Regions from separate parts of the Paenibacillus sp. FSL H7-0943 genome, predicted to be linked through region 2. Evidence: riboswitches for the same ligand, from Rfam matches in the RefSeq annotation. Region 2 holds a riboswitch; each other region holds the start of a gene.
What was found. Region 2 has a riboswitch for cyclic di-AMP ahead of NSQ55_RS25265 (TrkH family potassium uptake protein). Riboswitches for the same ligand answer to the same signal wherever they lie in the genome.
Positions count from the first base shown of each region.

Region 1: it holds a riboswitch for cyclic di-AMP, as region 2 does, so the genes downstream of both, NSQ55_RS00190 (3D domain-containing protein) here and NSQ55_RS25265 (TrkH family potassium uptake protein) in region 2, are expected to answer to the same signal.
Region 3: it holds a riboswitch for cyclic di-AMP, as region 2 does, so the genes downstream of both, NSQ55_RS10920 (KamA family radical SAM protein) here and NSQ55_RS25265 (TrkH family potassium uptake protein) in region 2, are expected to answer to the same signal.

Region 1 covers NZ_CP150148.1:38,701-44,422, forward strand. The annotation lists gene rsmI (16S rRNA (cytidine(1402)-2'-O)-methyltransferase) at 1-49, shown strand, start outside; gene NSQ55_RS00175 (AbrB/MazE/SpoVT family DNA-binding domain-containing protein) at 469-723, opposite strand; gene NSQ55_RS00180 (HD domain-containing protein) at 1,019-2,302, shown strand; gene NSQ55_RS00185 (TatD family hydrolase) at 2,354-3,124, shown strand; cyclic di-AMP (ydaO/yuaA leader) riboswitch at 3,323-3,552, shown strand; gene NSQ55_RS00190 (3D domain-containing protein) at 3,838-5,004, shown strand; gene rnmV (ribonuclease M5) at 5,181-5,722, shown strand, end outside.
Region 2 covers NZ_CP150148.1:5,780,514-5,786,235, reverse strand. The annotation lists gene uvrC (excinuclease ABC subunit UvrC) at 1-7, shown strand, start outside; gene NSQ55_RS25270 (CPBP family intramembrane glutamic endopeptidase) at 96-1,772, opposite strand; cyclic di-AMP (ydaO/yuaA leader) riboswitch at 2,105-2,280, shown strand; gene NSQ55_RS25265 (TrkH family potassium uptake protein) at 2,345-3,703, shown strand; gene NSQ55_RS25260 (TrkA family potassium uptake protein) at 3,717-4,388, shown strand; gene NSQ55_RS25255 (LysR family transcriptional regulator) at 4,877-5,722, opposite strand, start outside.
Region 3 covers NZ_CP150148.1:2,552,391-2,558,112, reverse strand. The annotation lists gene NSQ55_RS10930 (ABC transporter substrate-binding protein) at 1-702, shown strand, start outside; gene NSQ55_RS10925 (AraC family transcriptional regulator) at 842-2,509, shown strand; cyclic di-AMP (ydaO/yuaA leader) riboswitch at 2,558-2,699, shown strand; gene NSQ55_RS10920 (KamA family radical SAM protein) at 2,840-4,009, shown strand; gene NSQ55_RS10915 (YafY family protein) at 4,152-5,063, shown strand; gene NSQ55_RS10910 (DinB family protein) at 5,147-5,662, shown strand; gene NSQ55_RS10905 (YdeI/OmpD-associated family protein) at 5,719-5,722, shown strand, end outside.

The DNA.
Region 1 (5,722 bases), 1.2 Mb from region 2:
AGCCAAACGGGATATTTATAATGCGTTGCTTGATAGAGCAGAAGAGTAAGTGTTATAGACGAATTCCTAGAATAACTAAGGATTTTCGGAGCCGTTTCGAGCTTGAATGATTTATCTGCGGGTTAAATGTATTTTGTACAGTTATTTTTGAATTTTTTTATGTATTTGTTCGTTTAGTTGTACTTCATACAGTTATAAAGGTGGAAAGGATTGATTTCACGGAGATATAGGAAATATAAGTGTACAAAATACAATTAATTCGTTTAATGGTAAAAAGCATTTAAAATAACTGTAAGAAATACAACTAAGTATTACTAGTTCCGTCTTGAAGCACATTGCCCTTAGGAAGGGGATAACCAGGAGGGCAAACCCAGACATAAAAAATACCTCCCGCGGTCACGGGAGGTCAAGGAGATATGAAAAGGTTAGAATTAACAATTTGATTAGTTCTATTATATACTATTTAATTTAGTTTGTCACAGGGGTAGGGATGGAAGATATGCATTCATGACAAACTATTTTTCCTTTAAAGTAAGTTACGTTCTCAGCGTTGCCACAGAAAATGCAGGCAGGCTCATACTTTTTAAGCATAATCCGTTCGCCATCAACGTAAATTTCCAGTGCGTCCTTTTCGCCAATGCCAAGTGTACGGCGTAATTCAATAGGAATAACAACCCGTCCAAGTTCGTCTACTTTTCTTACAATTCCTGTTGATTTCATCATAACAATCGTTACTCCTCTCAATGTTCCAAAAACGTCATTATTCGACATTGTTCACTGTTTTATGATACTTATAATACCAACGATTCCCAAATCAGTCAACCTTTTTTCATAGGCTGAATAAGAAAATTTCCATAAGAACTTTGAATGTCCCTATAAAAATTAAGAATTACCCTGAAAGCATTTTGTCGATTTACCAAGACCAAAAATGATACTTTTCGACAAAGTACGACATAATTACTTATTATATACTGATATTAGTTAAAATCATATTAAATTATTAGAAGGAGTTGATCTCATGAAGCAGCCGCTCACGGAAGAAAAAGTTTTCAAGGATCCCGTTCATAATTATATTCACGTACAGGATACGATTATTTGGCGACTAATTAATACAAAAGAATTTCAGCGTTTACGCCGGATTCGCCAGTTAGGTACCTCATATCTCACTTTTCATGGTGCAGAGCATAGTCGTTTTTCTCATTCTTTAGGAGTATATGAAATTACACGCAGAATCATTTCGCAATTTGAGCGCAGCGGGTATAAGGATTGGATTCCTGAAGAAAGTTTGCTTACTTTGTGTGCGGCTTTGCTGCATGATTTAGGGCATGGTCCATTTTCACATTCTATAGAAGAAGCTTTTGAAATGAACCATGAGGATTGGACCTGCCGAATTATTTTGGAGGACACGGAGATCACCGAAATATTGCGTGATGTGGAGGAAGATTTTCCTCGTAAAGTAGCCTCAGTTATCTCTAAGACATATGAGCATGAAATTGTTGTAAATTTGGTTTCTAGTCCGCTGGATGCTGATCGTATGGATTATTTGCTGCGTGATGCGTACTATACAGGTGTAAACTATGGAACCATCGATATTGATCGGATTTTGAGAATGCTTCGTCCTTATAATGGGCGGATTGTAGTAAAAGAATCAGGTATGCATGCCATTGAAGATTATTTAATGTCGCGTTATCAAATGTACTGGCAGGTATATTTTCATCCGGTGACGCGCAGCTCTGAAATTATTTTGCGTCAAATCTTCCGTAGAGCTAAAGAGTTGTTCCAAGAGGAGTACAAATTTCGCTTTATGATCGCTCCGCTGGAAGATCTCTTTCGAGGAGAAGTAACAGTGAAGCAATATTTAATGCTTGATGAGGCACTGGTACAGACTGCTTTTATGCAATGGACACTTGAAGAAGATGAGTTATTAAGCGACTTGTGTACCCGTTTTATTCATCGTAAACTGTATAAATATGTAGAGATTGAGAATTTGGATACAGATATGATTACGGAAATCCGCAGCAGTTTTGCGGGAGCGGGACTTAACCCAGAATATGACTTAGAGATTGATTATCCGACAGATTTGCCTTATGATGTGTTCCGTCCAGGAGCAGCCTTCGACAATAATCAAATTTTACTGCTTGATCGCAATGAGCAATTGCGGGAAATTTCAGAGGTATCGGATATTGTGCGCTCAATAAGCGGAATTCATCGTGGCAGATATCACCTATATTTCCCACAGGATAAGCTGAAAAAAGCCCTTACACGGTTGCCCTCTTCTGTAGCAGAGATTTTTGCAAAATAATACAAATATTTATGGAACTATTGATAAAAACAACAAGGAGTGAGCTTTAAAATGTATCTGTTCGACACACATACACATTTAGATGCGCCTCAATTCGACGAGGATCGCGAGGAAGTTATAGCTCGTGCAGTAGAGGCCGGAGTTAGCAAGATGATCAATATTGGATTTAATCGGGAAACGATCCCTTCAACGATGAAGCTGGCTGAATCTTATGATTATATTTATGCAGCGGTGGGCTGGCATCCACAGGATGCGATTGATATGAAAGAGGGGGACCTCGATTGGATCGCCTCTCTTTGCAGCCATGAGAAAGTGGTGGCCATCGGAGAGATTGGGTTGGATTATTATTGGGATACCTCTCCCAAGGATGTGCAGCAGGAGGTCTTCCGCAAACAAATTGGACTAGCCCGTGAACTAAAAATGCCAATCTGTATACATGACCGTGATGCCCATGAAGATGTCGTACGGATTTTACGGGAGGAAAAAGCAAATGAAATAGGTGGCGTAATGCATTCTTTCTCAGGCAGCTGGGAAACCGCAAAAATGTGTCTAGATCTAGGATTTCATTTGTCATTTGGAGGACCGATCACGTTCAAAAATGCCAGAGTGCCTAAAGAGGTGCTTGCACAGACGCCATTGGACAGATTATTGATCGAAACAGACGCTCCATATTTGACTCCACACCCCTTCCGAGGCAAGCGAAATGAGAGTGCTCATGTGAAGTTAGTAGCAGAGGCTGCGGCTGAAATTAAAGGGTTAACATGGGAAGAATTGGCTAAAATTACGTATGCGAACGCACTGGAACGATTTGGGATTGTCTGAAAACAGGAGTAAAACGGGTGAAAAATAGAGAATGGCCGATATATTAAACTTTTTTAATATAAAAACGGCTGATTATTACAATATTTTAACCATATATTTGCGTAAACGTGGTTGAATCGTCCTTTACAACATGCATCAAAACAGGATATCATCTTTTCAGTGATGTGAGCTGTTGTTATTGTGACAGCCATTGATTCATGGATCGTCTCGCTGAGTCTCCGTATGGAGAACGGGGGAACCAATATTGAACTGCCGCATGCCTGTATCTTGAATACGACTAGGAATTGCCGCAGAACAATATTTGATTTCTTCACGTGGTCTTTGGGGTGAATTTAAGGGCAACCGCCGTGAGCGGGTGACCTGAAATAGGGCGTCTCTCTTTCGTCCGAACCCGACAGCTAACCCCGTAAGCGCAAGTAAGAGAGGCAACCTCGTGCACAAACATTCCCGCGTATTCTGACATCGGAGAAGCCACGAAAGAGTCCTCAAGAGAACTCTTTTTAGGCTTCTTTATTTTTGAATAAACTGAATGTTGCCCGCATACTGTTATATAACAGGTGTAGGAGTAGCTGTGCCGAGCAGGCGATCCATGAGCAGGAGACGCTAAGTTAATACGTGCGTATCCTGTGACAATCTCAAATAGTTTCGTCAAAGAAATTCAGTCCTCATGATATACAAATTGACGACGAGGCTATGTAAGGAGGATGGAGAGAATGGGCTTATTCCAACCAGAGGTATCCCATGATTCGCAGTCATCCAGCAGGTCTTTCGCATTACGGTGGGAGCAAGTAAATACTCGCGTACTTTTACTTGCAGGTGTGATTTCAATCGCAATCGCGCTGTTAATTCTGCTGTACGTACACGGTCAAAGTAATAAACAATTAGTTTTAGTAATAGACGGGCAAACACAGACACTTGAAACGCGAGAAGCACTTCTTGGTGATGTGTTGGAGAAAGAGCAAATTTCGCTGCAGCCGCATGATGAATTATCTTTAGGTCTGAGTGATGAAATAAAAGACGGTGACCGTGTCGTTATCAATCGTGCGCAGAAATTTAGCCTTACTGCGGACGGAGCAACAAAAACGTTATATACGACCGAAGACACTATCGGTCAAGCGATTGACAAACTGGGTATCAACCTAGAAGGCTATGACAAGATTTTTCCTTCGTTAGACACCACCATCTCTGCTGACATGGAGATTAAGATCGTTCGTATCAACAAGCAAACGGTACAGCGAACAACTAACTTACCTTTCCGTGTTATTAAGACAGCAGATCCCTCCCTTACTGTGGGAACAGTTAGAGTGGCACAGGCAGGCAAACCAGGCGTCATGGTTCAGCATATTGAAAAGATCTATCAAGACGGAGAACTGGCCTCTATGCGCATGATCGGCAAGGAAGTACAAACGGTAACAAAAGATAAGATCATTGCCGTTGGTACTAAAGCACTTCCTAAGCCTACTGTAGTTGCTAAAGCTACAACAACTTCCAAATCAAGCACTACCTCCAAAACGACTAAAGTTAGCGCTAAGACTAAGAACGTCACAAGCAAGGCTGGCGTAGACTTTGAGTACAAGAAGATGATTAAGAACGTCTCCATGACAGCTTATTCGTCAGAAGAGCCAGGGATAGGTACTAAAACTGCCTCCGGAACACGCGTAACGGAAGGTCGTACAATTGCAGTAGATCCGAATGTAATTCCTATTGGCTGGTGGGTTTATATCGATGGGCTTGGATTCCGCCGTGCAGAGGATACTGGCGGTGCCATTAAAGGCAATAAAGTGGATGTCTATTATGATTCCCTGAGCCATGCTCGTAATTTCGGCCGTAAATCACGTACCGTTTATGTGATTGGACCTGTGAAACCAGAGCTTAACTAGAACTGAAGCTTTTGCAAAAAATCCTTTGATAAGCTATAGTGATGATAACCGTTAAGGAACGCTGGATGATCATTTCGTTGATCGCAGAGCAACCGCTCATCACTTATACATTCTTTAACCAAAAGAAGAGGAGCGAATCCTCTTCTTTTTGCTTTTTTTGGAAGGAGTCAAGAAATATGATTAAGGAATTAATCGTCGTTGAAGGCAAAAGCGATACCGTAGCCATTAAGCGTGCTGTAGAAGCGGATACCATTGAGACAGGCGGATCTGCTATAAACCGGACTGTAATTGCTAAGATCGCGCTTGCTATGGAACGTAGAGGGGTTATTATTCTTACGGACCCGGACCATGCTGGGGAGCGAATTCGTAAAATCGTTTCAGCGAAGGTGCCGGGCTGCAAGCATGCTTTTATTCCAGAGAAGGACGCAACTCGAAAAGGGGATATCGGTGTAGAGAATGCATCGCCAGAGGCGATTCGTCATGCGCTGCGTAATGTACATACCTCTTTTGAAGGAGCACCTGCTTTGATTGGTATTGATGATCTTATGGCCGCTGGAATGCTTGTACACCCTCGGGCTGCTGAAAGACGTATGGCGCTTGGTAATTTGCTTGGAATCGGATATTGTAACGGCAAACAGCTGTACAAGCGGCTGGCGATGTTTGGGATTACGCGGGAGGAATTTGCCGGGGCTCTCGCCCAAATTGATCAGGGAGGCAT
Region 2 (5,722 bases):
CTCATAGCAATGGTGACAAAAGAAAAAGGGTATCAAAGCAGCGACTAAAGCGGCTTTGATGCCCTTTTTTAATTTCATTACGTCTTCACATTAGTTTAAATCAAAGAAGAAGGCTCCACCGGCTTAGGTTTCTGTGGTGGATTAAATCGATAGACGATGTAAGCGACTATGAACGGCATAATAATCGCGAAGATACCCGCGCCTACATTTACGCTCTCCTTCATAAAGATCAGCGTAGCGCCCATCAGGATGCTGTCAAACACGACGTGGCTGAACATGACAGCAATAAACCCGTAACGAAGGAAAATATAGCTGAACAGTAGCCCGATTACAGTCAGCTCAATGGGACGGGAGCTGATGGGATAGATCGGATATAACGTATGGCCAAACGCCCAAACCAGCGTGGTGATCAAGCAAGCGATAAAAGTGTTCCGGAACACCTTTTTCAGCATAGGAATTCCGAAAAAGCGATAAATGGCTTCCTCAGATAAACCAGCGAGCCATGCGACGATAGGCAGAAGCCAAGCATATCTCATGTTATAAGGAGATTGGGTGGCGTCTGTAGTAGACCAATTGTGCAAGGTAAACGATAATATGATGAACATAACCGTCTGCACCCCTAGCAGAACGAAAGCCCAGATGTATCCAGCCCGGATACTGTCCAACACATATTGTCCATAGCCGGGCTCTTTGGCGCGGGGCCAAGGGTTCATGCCTTCCTCTTTTCGCCATAGGCCATTACCGCCCACTAAAGAGAAGTAGAGCAAGGAGGACATCAGCAGGCTGTACAAAGCATAAATGATAAACATAATGACAGAGGTAATCTGTGCTTCTAGCCCTTCGCCCGTTGATTCAGGCAGCATATTATAGGTGCTGATCATCATGATTACAAAATAGGCTGAGCTTAGGAATACTCCACGTTTAAAGGAAGTATGCTCTCTTCTAAGAATACTGTAGACGAGTGCCAGAATTCCTAAAATCAGTGTGGGTATACCGTAACCGAATAATGTTAGCTTTTCCGCTAAAGAGGTCTGTCCTTGTACGTAGGAGGTATGCCAAGCTGGTGCAGTGAATCCGGCATTAAAGCTGGATACCTGCTCTCCACTGAAATCAAAATAATAGTGCAATAAGGATTCGCCGACCTGAACAGTACTATCCGTATACACTAGCCCATGGCTTCCTGTATTCGATTCAATTTGTAGCTTGGCAGGATTTACTTCCCATTCCTGAAGCCAAGGACGAGCAAGATTCTCCTTCTGCGCTAGAGTGAGGTCAGCTCCCTTGTCCTCTTTTGCACCAACGGAAGCGATGCCTGACCCCTCTTCGGAGGTAACTTTTGCAGCCTTTGAGAAAGCGACAATCTTACCGTTATACATATTGAGGTCAACGATGATTTGCGGCTCTTGCTCCGCTGAAGGAGTAAGCGTTGCACGAAAGACATCAAAAGGATATTTTTGATCCAATTTTTTCTTGGTGTAGTCCTCCACAAGCTTCTCGCGAGACATATAACCATAAAAGGAAGAGTCCGTCTGGTAAAGTACATTCCATTGATCGTTTGGTGCTTCGGTGTAGTTGAGCTTTTGTTCTGCGAATAATATGGCTTGATCACGGGCTTCTGCCTTGCTAATGACGGTGGTATCTTCACCTGTAGGACTACTAAGCAGTGAAGGGGAAATCTGAAACATAATAAATAGAATAAGACCGATAATGCCCGAGATGATGAGCCTCTTGGAGAGGGCACGTTGCTGTAAGGGCTGGCCGACGGGATTCATGTAACGCCTCCTTGTTATGTACTGTGACAATGTTATGTTCCATTATAGTATTAGTGCCTGGTTGGTTACAAAAAACATTATATGTTCTTTTTATGGGTAATAGAGATAGTATAGAATAGTCATGTGAATTTATACCATGAATTTTATCGTGTTCATTTCTGTTCATTTCTGCACGAATGATGAGAATCGGTGTAATTGCAGGGAAAACACGGAAAAGTGATGAGAAAAGGCACTCCTTTTGATGCAGTCTCTTTAAACCGCATTTTTTCATGTGAATGAGCATTAATTGTGTCTTTGTGAATTCACTAAATAACGTATATAATTTGTATGCAATTGTATAGTAGCCGAATTTCTGGTGAAAACGGGGGAACCATAAGAAGTGATGAAAAGTGGAGTGTACACGATAAATGGCACTTTCATCAGGGGTGAATTTCGTTCTGGGAACGAATAGGGCAGCCTGCACAGTCCGAATCCGACAGCTAACCTCGTAGGCTAATTTACTGCAGGAACCAAGTCAGCATTGGTTTTCCAGTGCTTTTTTTGTTGGAATTTTTGATAAGAAGGTGAGCAAAGTGGCTTCACAGTTTCGCAGGATTTCTGAATTTAAGTTTCTGAAGCTCTCGCCACCGCAGATACTGGTGCTTGGTTTTGCATCGATCATTCTGATAGGGGCCCTGCTGCTTATGCTGCCCATCTCAAGCACAAGCGGGAATTCCGTGGAATTTATTGATGCATTATTTACTTCAACGTCGGCAACCTGTGTTACAGGGCTTGTTGTGCTGGATACCGGAACTTCGTTCACGATTTTTGGGAAAACCGTAATTATGATCCTGATCCAGATCGGCGGCTTAGGTTTTATGACCATGGCCACTCTATTTTCACTGGTGTTAAAGCGTAAAATATCTTTGCGGGACAGGCTAATCCTACAGGAAGCCATGAATCAAGGCTCTATGGAAGGAATTGTGCGACTGATCCGGAGAGTCCTCATATATTCTCTTGTCATAGAAGGCTGTGCCGCTGTGCTGCTGTCTATTCGCTGGGCTTTTGATATGCCGTTGGGAAAAGCGATTTATTATGGCATATTTCATGCGGTGTCTATGTTTAATAATGCGGGGTTCGATATTTTTGGGGATTTTCGCAGTTTAACTGATTATGTATATGATCCGCTTGTGAATATTATTGTAATGTTTCTGATTGTCTCCGGCGGGATTGGTTTTATTGTAATGTCAGATCTGGTGGAGTTTCGGGTAACCCGCAGGCTGTCTCTACATAGTAAAGTTGTCCTGTCCACCAGCACAGGGCTGATTCTGATCGGAGCTTTGGTTATTTTTATATTTGAGTTTACTAACACTCGTACCCTGGGTTCACTGAATTTCGGCGGTAAAATATTATCGGCCTTCTTTCAATCCGTGTCTCCCCGTACGGCTGGCGCGAACACAGTAGATATTGCTGGACTTCGGCAGGCTACACAATTTTTTATAGTGATTCTTATGTTTATTGGTGCTTCTCCGGGCTCAACGGGCGGCGGGATCAAGACAACAACCTTTACAATGATGATTGGTGCTGTAATTGCTATGCTGCGTGGACGGGAAGATGTTGTGTTGTTCCGTTATCGGCTGGCTCAAGAGCGCATCTACAAGGCATTAACGATCACGCTGCTGGCTTTGTTGTTAATCGCCTCTGTGTCGATGATACTCTCCACAACTGAAGACAGTAATTTCTTGGCAATCTTGTTTGAGACGACCTCCGCCTTTGCTACGGTAGGACTGACTATGGGGCTAACTCCGGAACTGTCAGCGATCGGTAAGATTCTACTCTGTCTGACGATGTTTGCAGGTCGGCTAGGTCCACTAACCTTAGCATATGCACTCGGTCCCAAACAGGGTAAACCACTGTATAAGTATCCGGAAGGTAAAATAATTATTGGATAGGAGTTAATTAGAAATGAAAGCACAGCAATTTGTAGTAATCGGCTTAGGTCGCTTCGGTTCAAGCCTGGCGCTTGAGCTGATGGAAATGGGCTACGAGGTGCTCGGCATTGACCACCATGAAGAACGCGTGGAGGAAATGAGCGATCAGCTGACGCATACGGTAGTAGCAGATGCTACAGATGAGGGAATTATGCGCTCGCTTGGTGTACGGAACTTTGATTGTGGGATTGTTGCGATTGGTGACAATATGGAGAGAAGCATTCTGGCGGCCATTTTGTTGAAGGAGATTGGAGTCAAGCAAGTGGTGGCTAAGGCAATCTCTATCCTTCATGGCCGCGCACTGTCGCGGCTGGGGGTTGATCGGGTTATTTTTCCGGAGCGGGATATGGGGATTCGTGTGGCACATCAGCTGGTGACGCCCAATTTGCTGGATTATATTGAACTGTCCAAGGATTATAAAATTGTCGAGCTGACCGTACCGTCCTGCATGAACGGCAGAAGCTTGTCTGATTTAAATACAAGAGCTAAATATGGCTGCAGTATTGTTGCCCTAAATAGGGAAAGCGGAATAATCGTCGCTCCAACTGCCCATGATTATTTGAGTGAAGGCGATGTTATGGTACTCATTGGTCCTAATGAAAGTATTGACCGTTTTGAGAGTGAAGTTGTGAACCAAGAATCATAGAAAAAGAAGCTGACTCAAAAGTAGTGAATTCTACTTAGGGGCAGCTTCTTTTTTATGGAGTAAAGAGTAGGAAACGTATTGGATTTTAATATGCCATATGACTATGGACCATGCGTAGTGTTCTATAATGTTGGTTTGGTCGGTGCGCGACTTGCTAGGTGTGGTTATCGTACGGCTTGAAATTAGATGATTTGAGGTATCTGTGACGGTGAAATATGTGTGACGAAAAGCGATATGCGTTCTTTGTTTGTACGATGTACAGAGTGGGTGTGAACTAATTAGGGAAGACCTCCCTAAAAATAGCCGCTATTCGCTCTAAATGAACGACATTAGGGAATTCCCCTCTAATAAACAGAGGAATTCCTTTATTAGTTAGTTACTGAATGGGCCGAAAATAGGGGAGTTTTCCCTAATTCCTCGATAAGTACTTCACTTATTGCCTCATTTGGAGATCACTAGGTGCGCCCCTTGATTCATTTGGTCCGGCTTTACTGCTCACGTTCTGTCAGAAACATCTCTTCGGTAACTTGCACCAGACTGCGAGCCGCCGTGCTCATGCTTCCATCGTCACGGTAGATCAGGCAGGTGGTCCGTTGAGTCTGTTCCAGCTCCTTGATATGTAAGGACACCAGCCCGCCGCCGTTCAGCAGTTCTGGACGCAGATAAGACTTTGGCAGCAACGCAGCCGCTTTGACAGTCGGAAGCAGCCGTACGATGGCTTCGAAGGAGTCAATCTCCATGCGCACATCGGGATCAATCCCGCAGCGCTGGAATAGATCGTCCGTCAGACGCCGGTACCAGGTCCCCTTTGAGAAGAGAATCATAGGCAGCCGGGATAGATTATCCATGGTTAGCTTGGAAGATAAATTTAAAGGATGCTGCTCTGAGACGACTAGTCGCAGTTGATCCTCAAATAGAGAAATGCAGCGCAACCCGGGTTCTTGAATAGAGGAAGCGATCAGACCTACATCTGATTTTCCCTCACTAACTGAGGATACGATCTCATGCGTTCGGCCTGTGATCAGCTTCAGCTCTGCGGTCGGATATTTGTCCATATAAGCGTTTACCAGCGGCGGAAGCGTGGTCTGCAGGGAGGTAAGACTAGCCCCCAAGGTGACAAGCCTTGGCTCCCCCTCTTTAAATTTGGAAAGGGCTTCCAGAAACTTGGAACGCTGCTGCCGTTGTTCAAGCGCATAGGAATAAGTGAGACGCCCAACCTCGGTTAATTCCAGTCGTTTGCCATAACGATTAAATAGTGCGACCCCCAGACGTTCCTCGAGTTTAGAAATTTTGCGAGACAAGGCGGGCTGGGATAGATTGAGCTGGCGTGAGGC
Region 3 (5,722 bases), 3.2 Mb from region 2:
TCTATGGGCGAAGGCCAGGTTTTTGAAGATCAATTACAAGGTGTGGAGGATGTAGGCTTCCCTATCAATCTGGAAAAAACATTGGAGCTTCAGCCTGACCTGATCATCTATGCGGGCACAGATGAAGCTGATTTCGAACAGCTCTCCAAAATTGCACCCACTATAATATTTGATACCTTTGCCCCACTCCAGGAACGTATGCTGGACATTGGTGGAATTGTTGGGAAAACGACTGAAGCAGAAGCATGGCTTGCGCAGTATAAAACCGCTGAAGAGAACATGTGGAAGCAATTGAAATCCGCAGGCATGAAAGAGGGCGAATCGGCTGCGGTCTTCACTTATTATCCAGGAGACAGACTGTTTATAATGGCAGCAACCGGACTTTCACAGGTACTCTATGGGGAGAATGGCTTCAAGGCAACTCCAGCTATTCAGAAGATCCTTGATGAAGGTAAAGGGTTCCAGGAAGTATCCATGGAAGTCCTGAAAGAATATGCCGGAGACCGGATATTCCTCTTGACTCCAGTGGCAGAAGAAGCAAAACAATCCACAGAGAATCTATTAAAGAGCCCTATCTGGAAGAGCCTTCCTGCCGTCAAGAACGGATATGTCTATACACAAGACATCATGAAGACTTCAAGTGATGCGACAACAAGAGAATGGCTGCTTGGCGAAATTCCACAGCTATTGAATATGAAATAACCTTCTGTGATGAAGAGTTTAACACAAGGCTGATAAAAAACTGCAAGAAGCATGTCAACAGCTGTTGATATGCTTCTTTTTTTTATATACAATGAATTCATTGATAATCATTCTCACCAAATGAACGGAGGCTGAACCCATGCTGCATACATCATCGTCCTGCCCCCCACTCCACTCTCTGCTATTTCAGCTAAACGAGGCCGAACTGATGATTCAAGCTGCCGATTCAAGCTCTATAACGCGTACAACCCAGGACTATACCCTTCTCATATTTACTGGAGGGAACGGACAATTGAACCTCGATGATCAAAGCGTGATACTAAGTACGGATAAATGTTATCTACTATCTCCTGGAATCTCCTATAGTACGGACAACCAGGAGCTGACGTTGTATTATTACCTCATCACCTTTACAGCAATTTATACAACCGAGCATCCTAAACGATATTCTGGAGAGCTGCTTTCCGGCAGACGGGAGTTAATTGTGCACCCGTTCACCAAGGTAATCCGACTAGTCGAAGACCTGCTCATGAACAGGAATAACACCGATGATGTACAACAATTCAAGCGACAATTAAAATTCCAAGAATTGCTGCTGCTACTTTTTGAGCATAATTACCCTTCCAAACACCTGCCAAGTCCTACGGAATCCGTAGAAAAGACCATAACATTCATTCAGGAGCATTATACAGAGAGTATCACCGTGAAGCAGTTAGCTGAACTGGCGGGAATATCAATCTGGCAATATACACCGATCTTTCAGCAGCTTACGGGTAAAAAGCCGCTTGAATACCTGACGGATCTGCGCATTAATCATTCCAAACGATTCCTGCAGGAATCGACTGAACCACTGCGGGAAATCGCCAGACTGGTCGGCTTCTCGGACGAATACTATTTCAGCCGCCGCTTTCGGCAAAAAACCGGAGTTACACCCGGACAATATGCACATCAGCAAAGTCGTAAGCTTACCGTCAAGGATTGGACGGGTCATGAGGTGGAGATTCCAGAGCGAGCGAAACGTATTGTCTATCATGGCGAAACACTTGGCGACCTTCTCGCGTTAGGCGTAAAGCCTATCGGTGGAGATGAAGCGTTCGCCCGGAACAGCGTCTATAAACATCGGCTTAAGAAGCTCGCCAACGTCGGGTTTCCACTGGACCCGCAGTTGACCGCTTCCCTAAACCCAGATTTGATCATTTTGGCAAATAGTGATGAAAGAGCCTACAGAGCAGTTTCTGGTATCGCTCCGACACTCACCTTTGATTCCTTTGCGCCTCTCGACAACCGAATGCGGACATTAGGCAGTTGGCTAGGTAAACAGCGCGAAGCCGAAGCATGGCTGGAGTCATTCACAATCAAAAACGCTGCCATGTGGCAGCAGCTTTACACGACAACCCTTCAAGTTGGAGAAACCGCCTCTGCTTTGGTCTATGATCATGGAGATCATCTATATGCTATGGGAATGTCCGGATTCTCCACTGCGCTTTATGCCCCATGTGGTTTACAACCGACCGAAGAGATCCAGGCCATATTGGACGAAGAGTTAGGGTTCGCCGAAGTTGATCCAACGCGACTGCCTGCCTACGCCGGAGATCATATCTTCATGCTCATTCCGGAACGCAAAGACTCGCGAGCTGCGATGGAACGATTACTAGACAGTTCACTTTGGAACAGTCTCCCGGCAGTACGTCAGGAACATGTTTATCTGCTCGACGGAAGCAAATGGAACTCTAGTGATGCGTTAACCCGGGAGAAGCTGCTAACGCTGTTGCCAAAACTACTCGGCGGAAGTAGCGCTAGCAATTAAAGGTGAATCTAGGATTCTCTTTTGACTTTTCAAAACTTCATAGGGTATACTTTATCTACGCTTAATTTCCAACTTTTACAGTTGAAAAGCGGGGGAACCAGTTAATTGGGGCGAATCATTGAGCATTAGAATGTAGGGTACCATCTTACCCGAGTCCGTCAGCTAACCTCGTCAGCAGTGGATGGGTCTGCTTTTCATGTTATTTACATAACCAGAGACCCTTGCTAAGGGTCTCTTTTTGTGCTTTTTTTGGACCCTGCTGGCAGTAGATTGGCCTTTGACACTAAGGCTCCCTCATTTCTCACACTACGAGACAAAGGAGAGATGTACGTGCAAAAGGTAAAGTACTTCACGGATATTAACAAAATAGCTATGTTGTCTGAGCTGGAAAAAGAGAATCTGAAAGAAATTACGGACAAATTTGTTTTTCGTGTAAATGACTACTATCTGTCTTTAATTAACTGGGATGATCCAAATGATCCCATCCGTAAGCTGGTTATTCCTAACGAAGGTGAACTGCTGGAATATGGGCGCTGGGACGCCTCCGATGAGGACACGAATTATGTGGTACCTGGTTGTCAGCACAAGTATAGAACAACTGCACTGCTGATTGTATCCGAGGTCTGCGGGGCTTATTGCCGCTACTGTTTCCGTAAGCGTCTGTTCCGAAATGACGTGAAAGAGGCGATGGCTGATGTCTCTCCGGGCTTGGAGTATATCGCAAAGAATCCGGAGATTAACAACGTACTTCTTACGGGCGGGGACAGTTTAATTCTCTCCACACCGAAGCTAAGATCCATTATTGAAAATCTAAGAAGCATTGAGCATGTTAAGATCATTAGACTAGGTTCCAAAATTCCCGTATTTAATCCGATGCGGATCTCTGAAGACGAAGAGCTGCTGGAGCTGATTCGTACTTACTCTACCGAAGACAAACGAATCTATGTTATGGCGCACATCAATCATCCTCGTGAAATCACACCTGAAGCCAAAAAAGCATTTAAAGCTCTCCACAACGCAGGGGCAATTGTCGTAAATCAGACCCCCATCCTCAAAGGCATCAACGATGATCCCGTTATTTTAGGGGAACTACTGGACCGGCTTTCATGGGCTGGCGTTACACCCTACTACTTCTTTGTGAACCGGCCCGTAGCCGGAAACCGAGATTTCGTATTACCGCTCGAGCAAGTCTATCAAATTGTAGAAGAAGCCAAAGCCAGAACCTCAGGACTTGGCAAAAGAGTACGCTTATCCATGAGCCACACCTCAGGAAAAATAGAAATTCTCGCCATTGATAACGGGAAAGCCTATCTCAAATACCATCAATCCAGAGATCAGGAATACGGAAAATTTATGATTCTAGATTGTCCAAAGGACGCCGAATGGTTCGATGACCTGCCTGGGAATGAGCAATATTGGACCCCACCTGTGAAAAAAAACGATGCTATTATTTCTGTTAATGATTTATCAGGCGAGCCTGCGGATTTAATCTGTAAATAGATTAATCAGCTCTGTCAGACTCTGTCATAGGATATTTCTTCATCACCAACAACAAAACTCCTCCCGCCCAAAATTAGCCCGAAAAAATCTATGATATAATCACGCTGTAACACGAAATGGACTAATGGGTGGGAATGCACACATGAAATTGGAACGATTGATTTCTATGATCTATAAACTATTGAACCACGAAGTTTTATCTGCCTCCAAGCTGGCTGAAGAGTTTCAGGTTTCCCAGCGAACAATCTATAGGGATATCGATGTGATTTGTGCCGCTGGCATCCCGGTCGTATCGTATCAGGGTACTAAAGGTGGATATGGCATCATGGACGGATATAAAATGGATAAAAGCCTGCTCCGTTCGTATGATGTCACTTCTCTGATTACTGTACTTAACAGTCTTTCTTCCGTGTTTGAAGATGAGCATACGCAAGGAACCATTGAACGGCTGCAAACGATTGGAACGGAGCCACAGACCTCTAGTCTCGCGGTGGATCTTGAAACCCGGCGTACGGATCCTGACGCACTTCCTCTTTTACGTGCGGCTATTGCGGAACGAAATGTTGTCCGTTTTGATTACATCAGTGTAAAAAATGAACGTACAACCCGTGAAATGGAACCAGTAAAGCTTCATTTTAAATATAGCAACTGGTACATCTATGGTTATTGCCGGGCTCGGCAGGACTATCGGGAGTTCCGACTTTCCCGGATGCTGAATTTGTTCCTGACGCAGGATACCTTTCATTCGCAACATGAGGTACCCAAAGAGGCCGGCTGTTCAAACAGGGCAGATCAGGTGGAGGAAATAGTGATCCGGGTAGGCCCTGAGGCTTTGGCAGAAGCTTTGGATCAGTTTCATCAAGTCGACAAGGAATTTCATTCCGATAAAAGCATGACGATGCGAATTCCTGTGTATAAGCCATTGGAAGCACGTTGGCTTTGGTCCATTCTGCTGAGTTTTGGCAGCGGCGCCGAAGTCCTCGAACCCCCTGCATTGCGAGGTATTTTAAAAGAGCAGCTTCAAAACACACTCAAACTTTATGAAGAAGTATGACAGTCTGATGTCATACTTCTTCTTTTATATTAACTACAGTAACAAAAAACAAATCCATGACCATTCAAAAGGAGAATGTACGAATGACAAATTATCCAGTAGAAATGTTTAAATACCACACATGGGCAAACCAAACTATCCTGGGGAGAATCAAGGAACTCCCGCCTTCTGTGCTAAGTCAAGAAGTGAACAGCTCATTTCCCACCATCGCTCATGCCCTTAGCCATATCTATGCGGTTGATACGATGTGGTATCTTGTATTAACAGGCACTGCCATGCCAGAGGCTTTTCAACAAAGTATCCCGCTAAATTTGAGCATTCTAGATTCTGTGGATGAATACGTAAATATCTTTGCCCAGCTATCAGAACAATACAAAGCATGGTTACACAACCAATCCGATTTGGAGCAAACCATTCTGCTTGACAATCCATTCGCCGGAATCCGCCAAACACGCCAATCAGAAATTGTGTTGCAAGTCGCCAATCACGGGACTTATCATAGAGGCAATGTATCTACTATGTTACGGCAGTTAGGCCATGCTTCCACCATGAATGACTATGCTCTTTTTTGGTATCAGGTTCCTGCGGAAGCTATTTAATCTCGGATGGGCAAGACGCTCCACTCCATACCTAGAAAGGAAATTGTATTTTAATTATGG